4 regions of the Quadrisphaera sp. KR29 genome follow, and region 3 is predicted to be linked to each of the others. Evidence: riboswitches for the same ligand, from Rfam matches in the RefSeq annotation. Region 3 holds a riboswitch; each other region holds the start of a gene.
The links. A riboswitch is a leader RNA that binds a small molecule or an ion and turns the genes downstream of it on or off. The one in region 3 is predicted to bind S-adenosylmethionine.
Positions count from the first base shown of each region.

Region 1 (3,606 bases), on a different contig from region 3:
GTGCGGCTGGCCCGACCACTTCGCGCCGAGGTCGTGGAAGACGCCGACGTACTGGGGCCGGTGCTTGTGGTTCTTCCACGCGCCGGTCGCGCGCTGGAGGTAGCTCGCCAGGCCCAGGGAGTAGCACAGCAGTGCCACCCGCTGGCCGTCCTGGCCGAGCCGTCGCGCTTGCTCCAGCGCCATGAACGTCGTGCCGCTGCCCGCTCCTCCACGGACCTCGAGACGCGGCAGAAGCCGAGCGGCTCGGAGAAGCGCCAACTGCGTGCTGGTGAGGACGTCGACCTGCGCCTCGTGCTCAAGCGCCTGAGCCACCACATCGCGTTGCGGGAGGTTGCGACCGGCCAGCTCCTCGGCGAGCAGGTCTAGGTCGGCTCGCTGCGCCTGCCGGTTCCCCGTGCCCTGCTGCGCGAGGAGGTCCTTGAGGAACGGCACCAGACCGTCGAGCTGGTTCCTGTCCGCGACGGCCCAGCGCGGGAGGTCCGGAGCCGAGAAGCCCGCGGCCAGCGACGTGGTGGGCAGCACGACGGCGTGGCCCCACTTGAAGCGCTGCTTCGAGGTGCCCCGCCACTCCGCAGAGCCTTCGATGAGCGCCCGCAGGGCGTACATGCCGTCTCGCGCTTGAGCCGCGGGGTGGATGACCTTCTCGCTGCCGGCCGCCCGCTGGTGCCAGTCGAAGCCGTCGTGCCAGACCTCACCGCCCTTGACCTCGAGCACCACGACGCCGTGACCAGCGAGCCCGACGACGACGTCGAGCTCGTGGTCCTTCTCGTGGGTGGTGACCCTCTGGTTGGCCACCAGGAGGTCTTCCTCGCCGAGCGTGTCGCGGAGCTTCTGCCAGACGATCTTCTCCGTGCTGGTGGCGAAGCTGGGGTCTTCGGGTAGGCACCGCGGCACCTGTTCACCGTGTCAGGTGGGCAGCGTGAGGGCCACCCCTCCCAAGCATGACATCGCGGCACCCGCCAATGGCAGGGCTGTCAATGACAGCCCTGCATAGATATCGTGCTCTCGGTTCACGAGCCGCAGCGACAAGCCTCGACTTGCTGCGCAGCAACCCCTCGTCAGGGTGCTTCGAGTGATGAACCGGCGCCGACCGGCCGGCAGGCGCAACGACCGCGGCACGAGCCGCAGAGCTGGAGCGCATGTCATGGTTCCTTGTCGCGGCGATGGCGATCTACCGACCGGATGCCGCTTGTTCCTGCCGGGACATCGCACACACCCCATCCAGGCGAGGCTGGGCCGGCAGGGCACGGACCGCTGGGTCGACGCCCTGGCTCACCTCGACACCGATGTGCACACCATCGCGCTCGACCTGTGGACGTCCGGCAGGCGGATGACGGTTTGGCACCACGCCGCGCTGGGGGGCTTGCTGTCAGACGGAGCGCCGGTACGTCTGCACCCGGACCTCAACCTCATGCGGTCCGGCGATCTGCTGCTCTGCGTCGCCCCTGTCGACCATTGACGAACGTCATCCAGCAGCGTCCAGCAACTGGGGCAGATCTGCCGTCGTGATGAGGCCGACCAGCGGCTCCCTCCGCTGTCCAGACTCCGTCACCAACAGCGCGACAGCGGGGCGGCCTCGCTGACCGCCGTGCTGCAGCCGAGTCGCGGCATCAGCAGCGGTGATGGTCACCGGCACGAACACCGCCGCATCGACCTGCTCGACGTGCGGAAGAAGGTCCCTGATGGGGACGTCTTCGACGAGACCGATGCCAGGTGGGGTCAGGTTGGCGCCCAACCACATAGCAATTCCGTCCGTGGTCAGCAGCCCTGAGTAACCGTCCTTGGCGTCGTACACGGGGAACTGCGAGTACTGGTGCGAGGCGGCGACCAGGAGGACTTCGGACAACAGGTCGTCTGGCGCGAACGTCGCTGGCCGCGCCAGGTCCAGCACGTCGCGAGCCTTGGCCGGGCGGAGCAGCCGCTCCCGAAGCCTCTCGATGGCTCTGACGACCTCGGGGACCGGCTCAGCGAGTGGACGGCCGTTGATGTACCTGCCGTGCACCAGAGCGTTGCGGAGACTGGCCAGGGTGGACAGTTCCCTGCTCTGCTGTTGAGTGAGAAGCTTTTCGTCCTGCCCCCATCGGATCAGCTCCGACAAGCGCTCACCGTGCCTGGCCGTCAGCTTTTCACGCAGGTGGTTCTCGACCTCGTTGAAGGCAGCCAGGAAACGAAAGGCCATCGTCATCCGTACAGCGCATCCCCACCGGCGAGGGCGTACACGGTGGCGTCGTCTCGCTTCGCGCGGTATCTGTGCGTGGTGAGAACCTTGACCAAGTCCGCCTCGGCAGCCCGTGGGATGACAAGGTAGTCACCGTTGAGAACCGTGTCCTCATGCTTCACCCCAGGGAGCTGGCGCAGGTCGTTGAGCACGTCCTGTGGCAGTGCGAGGGTGAGGCGAGACGGCATGGGTGGCCAATCCCCGTCCTCAACGCCTGGCAACTGACTCCAGCTGTACTCCGCAGCGTCGTCCACGTCGCCGTCATCGTCCTCGAGGTCGGACAGCCAGTCGTCTGCTGTCGCCGGCAAGAGGCCGTCGCCGACGTCCGTGTAGACCGCGCGCATCTCGCCGACCGTGGTCGCAGCCTGTGCTCGCTGCACCGCGCCGGCGAGCAGCTCTGCGTCTTCGGCGCCGATGACAGCCCACGTCTCATGGAACGCGTACCAGCCGTAGATGACGTCCTCGTCAGTCACGGTCCCCAGTGTGCCCGCTGCCCGGAGTCATTCGCTCGCGGGCCATCACAACGTGTGGGCCGACAGCGCGCCGGTCAGAGTGGCGAAGCGGGCTCAGCGGTCAATAGTTCTGATCACTCCACACGGCTGTGGGCGAAAGCACGACAGGACGAGCCGCTGCCGCCTTCGCGTGCTGGTGCTGGCGATCACGACACGAGGCGGCGGACATGACGTCCTCCGTCACCATCGAGGCCACGGTCGCTCCGGTGTGGAGATGCGCGAAGGCCGCAACGCCGCGCTTCCTTGCAACTGCGAGCCCAACAGCCACGAGGTCGCCGACGCCGGCGCCGAGCTGACCGTCGAGGTGCACGAGTCCCGAAGCGTCGTCAGCCGCTCTTGGCGCGCCTCATCGACCTCCGGGCAGGGCAGCGGACCAGGCTGGCGGGCCTACAACCGGCGTCGGCGGCAGCTGCGCCGATCCGAGCAGACGAAAACCGACCCGCCGTCGTGCTCTCCAGCGCCTCATCCGGCGACAAGCTCCAGGGCTGGCGGGAAGTCCGCGTCGAGCTCGCCGCTGGAGAGCACACATCACGGCACGGCTAATGCATTGGACACCCCAGTGGCCAAGGCATCCCGAAGCACTCGAGCGTCGCCAGCATGGATCATTGCTCACGGCGACGTCACGTGGTCGCCGGGACGGCCTGGTCCGGAGGCGCTCGTGACCGAGGGGAAGAGCGGCCTTGCGGTGGTGGATGCCGAAGGCGTCAGGGAACGGGGACGGTGACAGCCCACACAATGGGGGCAGTGCCCGCGGGCTGACTGATGCCGACGCGGGGAAGCTCGGACCGCTGGGAGACCACGCGCAATTTTTGTGCAACCATCCCCTTCGGCGCGGCGATGCAGCCGCCGCGACGTTGCGACCGCTGGGGGGCTGTG
Region 1 is NZ_JBQXXG010000021.1:16,225-19,830, forward strand. It holds gene ACUN9U_RS15965 (ATP-binding domain-containing protein) at 1-894, opposite strand, end outside; SAM riboswitch class IV at 1,009-1,116, shown strand; gene ACUN9U_RS15970 (hypothetical protein) at 1,190-1,459, shown strand; gene ACUN9U_RS15975 (CBS domain-containing protein) at 1,466-2,185, opposite strand; gene ACUN9U_RS15980 (hypothetical protein) at 2,182-2,691, opposite strand.
Region 1: it holds a riboswitch for S-adenosylmethionine, as region 3 does, so the genes downstream of both, ACUN9U_RS15970 (hypothetical protein) here and ACUN9U_RS12000 (O-acetylhomoserine aminocarboxypropyltransferase/cysteine synthase family protein) in region 3, are expected to answer to the same signal.

Region 2 (3,606 bases), on a different contig from region 3:
CCTCCAGGACCGCGAGGCGGTGACCACCGTCGTGACCGCCGTCAACACGGCCACGACCCGCGAGCAGGTGCTCAGCTCGGCGCTGGACTCCGTGCGCTCGGCTTTCGGGTGGGCCTACGGCTCCTACTGGGCCATGGCCGAGGACGAGCCCGTGCTGCGCTTCGTCCAGGAGTCCGGGTCGGCCGGCGAGGAGTTCCGCAGGGTCACGCTGGCGGCCTCCTTCGCCGAGGGCGTGGGCCTGTCGGGCCGGGCCTGGCGGGCGCGCGACCTGGTGGCGGTGGAGGACCTCGGGGAGCTCAAGGACTGCGTGCGGGCGCCCGCCGCCCAGCGCGCCGGGGTCCGCTCCGGCGTCTGCTTCCCCGTCATCACCGCAGGCAGCGTCGTCGGCACCATGGACTTCTTCACCACCACGACGACGACGCTGTCCGCCTCCCGCGAGGCGGCGCTGCGCCAGGTCGCCGACATCGTCTCGCTGCGCCTGGAGTCCCTCCAGCGCTCCGAGGACGACGCCGCCGCCGCCAGCGCCCTGTTCGACACCGTCTCGCGCCTGCGGTCGGCCTCCGAGGACGCCGCCCGGGTGGGGCAGGCGGGCGCGGCGCAGGCCCAGGCCGTGGAGGCCGAGGTCGCCGCGCTGAGCGCCGCGTCCGCGGCCATCGGCGACATCATCAAGGTGATCTCCTCCATCGCCGCCCAGACCAACCTCCTGGCGCTCAACGCCACCATCGAGGCCGCCCGCGCCGGGGAGGCCGGCCGCGGCTTCGCCGTGGTGGCGGGCGAGGTCAAGGAGCTGGCGCGCGCCACCGCCGAGGCCACCGAGCAGGTGGCCCAGCGGATCGCCGACATCCAGCGCTCCTCGGAGTCCGTCGCGGAGGGCATCACCACCGCCGCGGCCACCATCGGCCAGCTCGACGCCGTCCAGGCGCGCACCTCCGACGTGCTGGCCGAGCAGGCCTCCATGGCCGGCGCCTTCCAGGCTGGTCAGCGCCGCTGAGACCCGGGGCACCCGCACCCGGCTCCCCCCACCGCCCGCCCCTGGCTCTCTCCCACCGCCCGCCACGCCGCCCGTCCCGCCGTCGCGGGGCGGGCGGTCCGCGTGCGCCGCGCACCCCGGTTTGACGCCCGCCGGACGGCGTCCGTACCGTCTGGACCAGGTCACGAGCGACAGCGCGAAGCCCTGGCTGGCTGTCCGGCAACCCTCCTCCGCGGCGGGGTGCTCCAGGTGACGACCCGGCCGTGCGACCAGCACGGCAAGAGCGGACCCGCCCGAGGAGACGTCGTGAGGACACCACCGCCTGCGCCGCGCGCACGGCGCTGTCCCCGCTGACCCCCTCCCCGGCCCCCCGCCGCGCCCGCGCACGGCACCACGTCCCACGCACCCCAGGGAGAGCCATGTCCAGCCCCGCCCCCAGCAGCAGCGGCCCCGCCCTGCCCGACAAGCCGAAGCGGAAGGCGCCGGTCGCGGCGATCGCTGCGGCCGCCGTCGTCCTGCTCCTCCTCGTGGGCGGGGGTGTCTGGCTCGCGAACCGCGGCGGCGACGACGCGCCCGCCGCGGCTGCTGGTGGCGGCGCCAGCTCGACGGGGGAGTACCGCAGCAGCGTGAAGATCGGCGTCTCCGACAGCGCCCTGCCGTACTGGGAGACCTACACGGAGCTGGCGGAGAGCGAGCTGGGGGTCGACGTCGAGCTGGTGAACTTCTCCGACTACAGCCTGCCGAACCCGGCGCTGAGCCAGAGCCAGGTCGACCTCAACCAGTTCCAGCACATCCAGTACCTGGCCAACTACAACGTCACCTCCGGTGACGACATCGAGCCCGTCGGTGCGACCGCCGTGTACCCCCTGCCGCTGTACTCGACCACGGTGAGCGACGTCGCGGCGCTGCCGCAGGGCGCCGTCGTCGCCGTCCCGGACGACGCCATCAACGAGGCACGCGCCCTGCTGCTCCTGCAGTCGGCCGGCCTGGTGCAGCTGGACGGCGGCGGGACCGCCTTCTCCTCGGTCGACGACATCACGAGCGCGAAGGTCGAGGTCACGCCGATCTCCGCCGACCAGACCGCCCGCGCCCTCCAGAGCGGCTCCGCGGCAGCCGCCGTCGTCAACAACAACTACGCGACCGCCGCCGGCCTGACCGCCGACCAGGTGATCGTCGCCGACGACCCGGCCGCACCGGCCGCCGCGCCCTACGTCAACATCTTCGCCGCGCGCGCCGCCGACGTGCAGGACCCCACCTACCTCGCGCTGGCGGAGCTGTGGCACGACCCGCGCGTGCAGGAGGTCTTCGCGCAGGACTACTCCAGCGCCGTCGTGGTCGACAAGAGCGCTGAGGAGCTGCAGGCCGACCTCGCGAAGGTCGAGCAGGACGCCACCGCCGCTGCCTGACGTGACGACCCCTCCCACCACCACCGCGCCGGGTGGCGCCCTCGTCGAGATCGAGGGCGTCACCAAGCGCTTCCAGCGCGGCGGCAGCTCCGTCACCGCCGTCGACGACGTCACCCTCTCCGTGCGCCGCGGTGAGGTGCTCGCGGTCATCGGCTACTCCGGTGCCGGCAAGTCGACCCTCGTGCGCCTGGTCAACGCCCTGGAGCTGCCGACCTCCGGCAGCGTCAGGGTGGCCGGCCAGGACGTCACCCGGCTGGGCGAGAAGGAGCTGCGCGCCGCCCGCGCCGGCATCGGCATGATCTTCCAGCAGTTCAACCTGCTGAGCTCGCGCACGGTGGCCGAGAACGTGGCCTACCCGCTGCGCGTGGCGGGGACCCCGAGGGCGGAGCGGGACCGGCGCACGGCCGAGCTGCTCGACTTCGTGGGCCTGCTCGAGCGCGCTCACGCCCACCCCGAGCAGCTCTCCGGCGGGCAGAAGCAGCGCGTGGGCATCGCCCGAGCGCTGGCGACCAGCCCGCCGCTGCTGCTGGCCGACGAGGCCACCAGCGCCCTCGACCCGGAGACCACCGAGGAGGTGCTGGGGCTGCTGCGGCGCGTCAACACCGAGCTGGGCGTCACCGTCATGCTCATCACCCACGAGATGGAGGCGGTGCGCCGCGTCGCCGACCGGGTCGCGGTGATGGAGTCCGGGCGCGTGGTGGAGGTGGGGGACGTCTACGACGTCTTCACCGACCCGCAGACCGCGGCGGCCCGGCGCTTCGTGCGCTCGGCCACCCACGACCGCCCCTCCGCCGAGGTGCTTGCGCGGCTGCGCGCGCACCACCCCGGGCGCCTGGTCACGGTGCGCGTGGACGACCGGCCCCGGCTGCAGCAGGTCATCGACGGCGCCTTCCGCGACGCCGGCCTCACCGCCGAGCTGGTCTTCGGCGGGGTGGGGGAGATCAAGGAGCGCCGCGCCGGGTCGCTCACCTACGAGCTGACCGGTGAGGACGCCGCGGCCGAGCGGGCGCTGGCCGCGCTGCGGGCGCAGGACGTCGCCGTGGAGGAGGAGCGCTGATGGGGTTCTTCGAGGGGGTCACCTCCCGCCCCGACGTCTTCGTCGAGGCCATCGGGCAGACGCTGTTCATCGTGCTCGTCTCGATGGCGGTCTCCGGCGTCGTCGGCCTCGGGCTCGGCGTGGCCCTGTACGCCACCCGGCCCGGCAACCTCTTCGCCAACCGGCTCGTCTTC
Region 2 is NZ_JBQXXG010000018.1:56,824-60,429, reverse strand. It holds gene ACUN9U_RS15250 (methyl-accepting chemotaxis protein) at 1-991, shown strand, start outside; SAM riboswitch class IV at 1,151-1,260, shown strand; gene ACUN9U_RS15245 (MetQ/NlpA family ABC transporter substrate-binding protein) at 1,390-2,376, shown strand; gene ACUN9U_RS15240 (methionine ABC transporter ATP-binding protein) at 2,378-3,433, shown strand; gene ACUN9U_RS15235 (methionine ABC transporter permease) at 3,433-3,606, shown strand, end outside.
Region 2: it holds a riboswitch for S-adenosylmethionine, as region 3 does, so the genes downstream of both, ACUN9U_RS15245 (MetQ/NlpA family ABC transporter substrate-binding protein) here and ACUN9U_RS12000 (O-acetylhomoserine aminocarboxypropyltransferase/cysteine synthase family protein) in region 3, are expected to answer to the same signal.

Region 3 (3,606 bases):
GCAGCGTGGCGGCCTGCCGCGCGGCGAGGTAGGGCGGGGTGACACCGGCGTTGACGGTGGGCACCAGGCCGATCCGCGAGGTGGCGGCGAACAGGTAGGGGGCAAGCAGCAGGGGGTCGTGCTTGGGGCCGCCGTAGGCGCCGCGCACCCGCAGCTCCAGGGTGTCCGGGCTGCCCAGGGAGACCGCGTCCTCCATGACCACCAGGTCGACGCCCGCCTGCTCCAGCTCGCGCACGGCCTGCTGGTAGACCTCCGGGCGCCGCCAGTCCCACCCCCACGCCCAGTCCGGGCGCCCCCAGCCCTGCGGGCCGAAGCCGCGCGAGAAGAAGTACCCGACGTGCTGCAGGCGGCTCACGCGGCACCGTCCTGCGCAGCGCCCTCGAGGCTGTCGGCGTGGGGGGTCACCAGCTCGGCCGCCACGAGCGCGCGGCGCAGGTCGGCCTGCAGGTCCTCGACGTCCTCGATGCCCACCGACAGGCGCACGGTGCCGGGGTGCACGCCGGCGCGCTCGCGCTGGGCCGGCGTGCGGTGGGCGTGGGTGGTGGAGGCCGGGTGCACCACCAGGGAGCGCACGTCGCCCAGGTGGGTCATGTGGCTGAACAGCTGCAGCGACTCGATGAAGCGCCGGGCCGCCGGCGCTCCCCCGCGCAGCGTCACCGCCAGCACCGACCCCGAGCCGCGGGGCAGGTAGCGGCGGGCGCGCAGGTGCGAGGGGCTGGAGGCCAGGCTGGCGTGGTCGACCCCGGCGACGGCCGGGTGGCGCTCCAGCCAGCTGGCCAGCAGCGCGGCGCTCCGGCAGTGCTGCGCCACCCGCAGCGACAGCGTCTCCACCCCCTGCTGCACGAGGAAGGCGTTGAAGGGGGACAGGACGGGGCCGAAGCGCGCCGCGACCGCGTGGCGCGCGTGCTCGGCGTAGGCGCGCTCCCCGTGCAGGTCCAGCCAGCTGCGCCCGCCGAGCACCGCGCTGGGCTCGGCCAGCTGCGGGAACAGGAGGTCCCCGCCGGGGGCGCGCCCCTGCCACGGGAAGCCGGTGCCGACGACGACGACCCCGCCGAGCGCCGTGCCGTGGCCGGAGAGGAACTTGCTGGCCGAGTGCACCACCACGTCGGCGCCGTGCTCGAGGGGGCGCAGGAGGTAGGGGGTGGCCAGGGTGTTGTCCACGACGAGCGGCACGCCGTGGGCGTGGGCGACCCCGGACACCGCGGCGACGTCGAGCACCTCGTTGCGGGGGTTGGACAGCGACTCCGCGAACAGCACCCGCGTGGTCGGGCGCAGCAGGCGGCGCCAGGCGGCCGGGTCGGCGTGGTCGTGCACGAAGTCGACCTCGATGCCGAACCGGGCGAAGTTCTCCTCGAACAGGCCGCGCGAGCCCTCGTAGAGGTGGTCGGAGGCCAGCAGGTGGTCACCGGCCTGCAGCAGGCCCAGCAGCGCCGTGGTGATGGCGGCCTGGCCGGACCCCACCACGAGGGCCTCGGTCCCGCCCTCCAGCGCCGCGAGGCGCCGCTCGAGGGCGGCGGTCGTGGGGTTGGCGACCCGGGAGTAGACGAAGCCGTCCTCCTCGCCCGAGAAGCGAGCGGCAGCGGAGGCGGAGTCCTCGAAGCGGAAGCCGGCGGAGACGTGGATCGGCGCCACGCGGTCCCCGTGACCGCCGGGCACCCCGGCGTCACCGGCGTGCACCTGCTGCGTGGTGAAGCCGTAGGGGCGGGGGCGCACCACCGGCGGGGCCACCGCGGGCTGGACGGGACGGACGGGCTGGGGCAGGGACGGGAGGGCGGTCTGGGCGGACATGGGGGACCTCTCGGGCGCGCCGCTGCTGGCGGCGCCGCGGCCGGCCCGTCGTCGGGCGGCGCGGGGGGCGGTGGGGGCTGGCGGGGCGCTGGTCAGCGCCGACAGCCGCCACCAGCGGTGGGGGCGAGGTCGATGTGCAGGCGCCGCGTGAGGACGCCGGGGAGAGCGGGGGCGGGTCGGGACGTGCGCACGGTGTCCTCCATCGGCCGTGGCGGGAGCACCTGACGCCGTCCGGGGACTGCGCTGGTTGCTGCGGCGTCGACGAGCCACGTCTCTCGGCCGCTCTGGATGGTCGCGACGACGGTAGGGGCGGCGCGCCCCGACCGTCAACAGGGCGCGCCGACGGCCCTCAGCCGAGCGGGGCGCGGTGCCAGGAGCTGCTGTAGGCCAGCCCGCTGCGCTGGAACATCTGCGTCACCGGGCAGCGGCGCTCGGTCTCCGCCTGGAAGGTCTCGAAGACCTCCTCGGAGGCGTCGGTCTGCACCGTCACCTGGACGGTGACGCGCTCGAAGTTGGCGTTGCCCTCGGCCCCGCCGGCGATGACGGAGGGGTCCAGGTCGCCCTGGATGCGGAAGGACCAGGTGCCCACGGCGATGCCCAGGCCGGAGGCGACCAGGCTGCCGGTGACCTGGTTGCAGCTGGTCAGGGCTCCCAGCAGGTAGCTCAGGGGGCTGGGGGCGGCGTCCTGCCCGCCGAAGGAGGGGTAGGTGTCGGCGGTGAAGACGTGCTCGTGCTCACCGGCGACCACCAGGCGCTGGGCCACACCGGTGCCCTCGGCGTCGAGGACGAAGGGCACGGTCTGCTTGACGGGCATGGCGAGAGGATACCTGTCGCGCACGACGGGTCAAGGACGACCGACCGCTCGGTGAGCGCTCAGGGCCCGCGCGGCGCGCGCCGCCGGCGCGCCGCAGGATGACCCGGTGAGCACTCCCCTGCCCCAGCCCCTGCTCGACCTCCTGCGCCACCCCTCGCCGTGCTTCGTGGCCACGCTCATGCCCGACGGCTCCCCCCAGCTGACCCAGACCTGGGTCAGCACCGACGGGGAGCACGTCATCATCAACGTCGTCGACGGGATGCAGAAGGCCCGCAACGTCGCCCGCGACCCGCGCGTCGCGGTCAACGTCGTCGACCCCGACGACCCGTTCCGCTTCTTCCAGGTGCGCGGCCGGGTGGTCCGGGCCACCACCGAGGGCGGGCGGGAGAGCATCGACGAGCTGTCCATGAAGTACCTCGGCCGGCCGTACCCCCAGTTCGACGGCGGCGGCACCCGCCTGGTGCTGACCATCGCCGCCGACTCGGTGAGCTCCCCGCAGGGCTGACGCGACCCGCCGCGGCGAGGGCTCGACCCGCGCCGCGGCGGGGTCCACCATGGGCGGGTGAGCGCACCCGGGCGCACCACCTGCGCCGTCGTCGGGGGCGGGCCGGCGGGCGTCGTCCTGGGGCTGCTGCTGGCCCGCGCCGACGTCGAGGTGACCGTGCTGGAGAAGCACGCCGACTTCCACCGCGACTTCCGCGGCGACACCGTGCACCCCAGCACGCTGCAGCTCCTGGACGAGCTGGGCCTGTCCGAGCGCTTCGACGCCCTGCCGCGCAGCGAGGTGCGCCGGGTGGAGCTGGCCGACGGCCTCGTCGCAGCCGACCTCGACCGGCTCGGCAGGCTGCTGCCGCGCCTGCGCCACCCCTACATCGCGCTGGTGCCCCAGTGGGACCTGCTGACCCTGCTCGCGGACGCCGCCCGCGAAGAGCCGGCGTTCACGCTCGTCACCAGCACGGAGGTGACCGGCCTGCTCACCGGCCCGGCCCGCGAGACGCGCACCG
Region 3 is NZ_JBQXXG010000012.1:10,220-13,825, reverse strand. It holds gene ACUN9U_RS12005 (LLM class flavin-dependent oxidoreductase) at 1-355, opposite strand, end outside; gene ACUN9U_RS12000 (O-acetylhomoserine aminocarboxypropyltransferase/cysteine synthase family protein) at 352-1,788, opposite strand; SAM riboswitch class I at 1,985-2,083, opposite strand; gene ACUN9U_RS11995 (OsmC family protein) at 2,138-2,602, opposite strand; gene ACUN9U_RS11990 (TIGR03618 family F420-dependent PPOX class oxidoreductase) at 2,709-3,107, shown strand; gene ACUN9U_RS11985 (FAD-dependent oxidoreductase) at 3,165-3,606, shown strand, end outside.

Region 4 (3,606 bases), on a different contig from region 3:
GAGGTTGAAGACCGTCCGCTTGGCCAGGCCGGCCCGGGCGGCGACCTGCTCGACCGTCGTCGCGTCGTAGCCGCGCTCCAGGAAGCAGGCCGTCGCCGCCGCCAGGACGCGCTGGCGCGAGCGCGCGGCGCGGGGGTCCTCGCGACTGCCGCCGTCGTCGTCCTCGGTCACAGCCGCCACGACGTCCCTCCGGGCGGGGTGCTGGGAACGAGGTCCCGCCGGCGCTACCGTACGACCAGCGCTCTTGCACCCACCGGTGCACCAGAGCGGTGGGCTCGGACGGAGGGCGGTGGTGGCCGTGGCGCAGGGGGAGCTGGACGGGTCGGCGGCGGTGACGCGGAGCCTGCTGGGCTGGGGCGTCGTCGCAGGTCCGTTCTACGTGGTGGTCGGGCTGGTGCTCGCGCTGACGCGGCCCGGCTTCGAGCTGCCGCACCACGCTCTGTCGCTGCTCATGCTCGGTGAGCACGGCTGGCTGCAGCGCACCAACCTCGTGCTCACGGGGCTGATGGTCCTGGCCGCGGCGCTGGGCGCCGCGCGCGCCCTGCGCGACGGCCGCGGGCTGGCGATCGCGGCGACGACGGGCGTGTACGGGCTGTGCCTGCTCGCCAGCGCCGTCGCGCTGCCCGACCCGGTCGCCGGCTTCCCGCCCGGCTCGACCTCCGGCACCGTCAGCACCCACGGGCTGCTGCACATCGTCGTCGGCGCGCTCGGCTTCCTCGCGCTGGCGGTCGGCGCCTTCGCCGAGGCCCGCTGGCGGGCCGGGCTGGGGGAGCGCGGTGCGGCGCGGCGCTCGCGGCTCCTGGGGGCGCTGGTGCTCGCCGGGTTCCTCGCCGGGGCCGCCCTCGCCCAGCAGGTGGCCGGCACGGTGCTGCTGTGGGTGGCGGTGCTGGCCGGCTTCGCGTGGCTGGCGCTGGCCTGCGCGCGCCTCTACGTGCACGTGCCGCACCCGCTCCACGCCCGCCGCACGGCCGGGGTCGGCTGACGCGAGGGCCGGGGCGCGCTGCTCGAGCGGCGCCCGGTCAGGCGGTGGCGGAGCGCGCCTGCCGACCGGGCCTCGCGCCGGACCCGGTGGCGAGCGGCCCCGTGCCCGCGCGCGGCGTCGCGGCCTTCCACGCCGAGAGGGCCTCGGCCAGCGTCGCCCGCGCGGCGACCTCGCCCGCGGTGTCCGCTGCGGCGAGGAGCCGCTCGACGGCCGGGTCCGCCCCGACGACGGCCGCGCGCCCGCCCAGCGCCGTGGTGCGGCGCAGGGTGGCGAGCAGCAGGCCGCCGCCGGCGGCGTCGGCGGTGGGGACGGCGGCGAGGTCGACCACCACGTCGGGCGCCACCGCGGCCGCGGAGGCGCCTGCCGCGGCGTCGTCCTGCGGCCTGCGGGGCGACCACGTCCTCAGCAGGGCCTGCTCGAGGGCCGAGCGCAGGTGCGGACCCGCCGAGGCGTCGAGGTCGCCGGTGAGCGTCATGACCACCAGGGCGCCTGCGCCCGCGGCGCGCTGGTGCACCTCCACGGCCACCCGCAGCGGCGACCGGCCTGGCGGGGCGAGCGCACCGGCCGCCGCTGCGCCGGGTGCTGGGGGTGCTGGGGGTGCTGGGGGACCGGCGGGTGCGGTGGTGCCGGGGCGGAGGACGGTCAGGGCCATCGGGCGCCTCCTCGTCGTGCGCACTGTGCCTGAGGTGTCACTCAAAGTAGCCACATCGGGTGACACCTGGCAAGGGCGCAGCCGTCGGCCGCGGGGCCGCTGCGGCCGGTGGCCGGGTGCCGCCCGACGTCCCCGCGGCTAGCCTCGACGCGTGGACCTCGGGCTGTCAGGTCGTGCGGTGCTGGTGGTCGGAGGCGGTGGCCTCATCGGCCGCGCCGTGGTCGGGCGGCTGCGCGAGGAGGGCGCCACCGCCGTGGTGGCCTCCCGGTCCACCGAGCCCGACGCCACCGGCACCCGGCTGCGGCTGGACGCCCGCGACGACGCCTCGGCCACGGCCGCCGTCGAGGCGGTCCTGGCCCACCACGGCCGCCTGGACGGTCTCGTGGTCACCGCGGCCCCGAGCGCGCAGACCCTCGACGCCACCCGCAACGACGACCCCGCCCAGGTGCTGGAGGCCTTCGACGCCAAGGCCGTCGTCTTCCTGCGCCTGGCCGCTGCGGCGCTGCCGGTGATGCGGGAGGCGGGCTACGGGCGCGTGGTGGGCATCAGCGGCCAGAACGCCTTCCTCACCGGCGGCACCACCGGTGCCGTCCGCAACGCCGCGCTCATCGTCACGGCGAAGAACCTCGCCGACGCCGTCGCCGGCAGCGGCGTCACGGTCAACACCGTCAGCCCCGGCACCGTGACCCCGACCCCGGCCGCCGAGGTGCAGCCGGGCCGCGGCGGGGAGTCCAGCCCCGACCAGGTCGCCGACCTCGTGGCCTTCCTGCTGTCCCCGCGCGCCGCGGCCATCTCGGGGGAGTCCATCGCCACCGGTCACCGCGTGCGCGGCGTCGTCACCTTCTGAGGCCCCTCCTCTCCCACGACGACGCGGACCGGCTCCGCGAGCGCAGGGTGCCCGGTGTTGACGGCGCCGCGTCCAGCAGCCACGCTGGTCCCGATCCACAGCACCGCCTGAACCACCCGAACCACCCGCTCCACAGGTCATGAGCGTCAGCGACAAGCCCTGGCTGGCTGACCGGCAACCCTCGCTCCGCGGCGGGGTGCCCCAGGTGACGACCCGACCGGACCCACCCGTCCGGTAAGCGCGATGCCCCTCCCGGGGCGGAAGAGGTCCCCCGATGTCCACGCTGCACCTCGCCCTCGCCCTCGGCGGCCCTCGACCGGGCCCGTCGACCAGCTGGTCGCACCTCGTGCGCGAGGCCGAGGCCGGCCTGCTCGACCTCGTGACGCTCGAGGGCGCCGGGGCCGGCGCGGACGAGCTCGGGGACGTGGCCCTGGCGACCCGGCTCGCTGCGGGCACGCGCTCCATCGGCCTGCTGCCCACCGTCCACGCCGGGCGCAGCGAGCCGTCGGCCATCGCCCGCGCGGTGGAGGCCCTCGACGCCGCCTCCGGAGGCCGCGCGGGCGTCCACCTGCGGGTGCCGGTGCCCGCTGACGAGCACGGCTGGGTCCAGGCGGTGCGCCGCCACTCCTCGAGCGGTCCCGGTGCTGTCGTGGCGCTGCCCGGACGTCCGGGGCGCGGGCCCCGTGCCCTGCCCGCGGGTGCCGCCGACCTCGCCTTCGTCGCGCCCCGCACCACCGTCGACGCCCAGCAGCTGGTCGCGGCGGCCCGCGCCGCCGGGGCACCCCCGCTCCTGCTCGGAGACCTGGTCGTGGTGGTCGACGAGAGCGCGGAGCGCGCCCGGGCGCGCTGGGAGCGCTCCGCCGGTGAGCTGCCCGGCACCGCGCCCGAGGGCACCCGCGTCTTCTGCGGCACCCCGGCCCAGCTGGCCGACCTGGCCCAGGGGTGGCGCGCCGCCGGGCTGGCGGGCCTGCGGCTGCACCCGGCTGACCCGGCCGTGGACGTCCTCGCCGCCACCCGCGCCCTGGTGCCCGAGCTGCAGCGGCGCGGCGCGTTCCGCCGCGCGTACAGCGGTGCGGGCCTGCGCCAGCGCCTCGGCGAGCGAGCGCCAGCGCACCCCGCGCCGGC
Region 4 is NZ_JBQXXG010000009.1:11,545-15,150, forward strand. It holds gene ACUN9U_RS09865 (TetR/AcrR family transcriptional regulator) at 1-180, opposite strand, end outside; gene ACUN9U_RS09870 (DUF998 domain-containing protein) at 293-982, shown strand; gene ACUN9U_RS09875 (STAS domain-containing protein) at 1,020-1,634, opposite strand; gene ACUN9U_RS09880 (SDR family oxidoreductase) at 1,786-2,481, shown strand; SAM riboswitch class IV at 2,617-2,728, shown strand; gene ACUN9U_RS09885 (hypothetical protein) at 2,756-3,606, shown strand, end outside.
Region 4: it holds a riboswitch for S-adenosylmethionine, as region 3 does, so the genes downstream of both, ACUN9U_RS09885 (hypothetical protein) here and ACUN9U_RS12000 (O-acetylhomoserine aminocarboxypropyltransferase/cysteine synthase family protein) in region 3, are expected to answer to the same signal.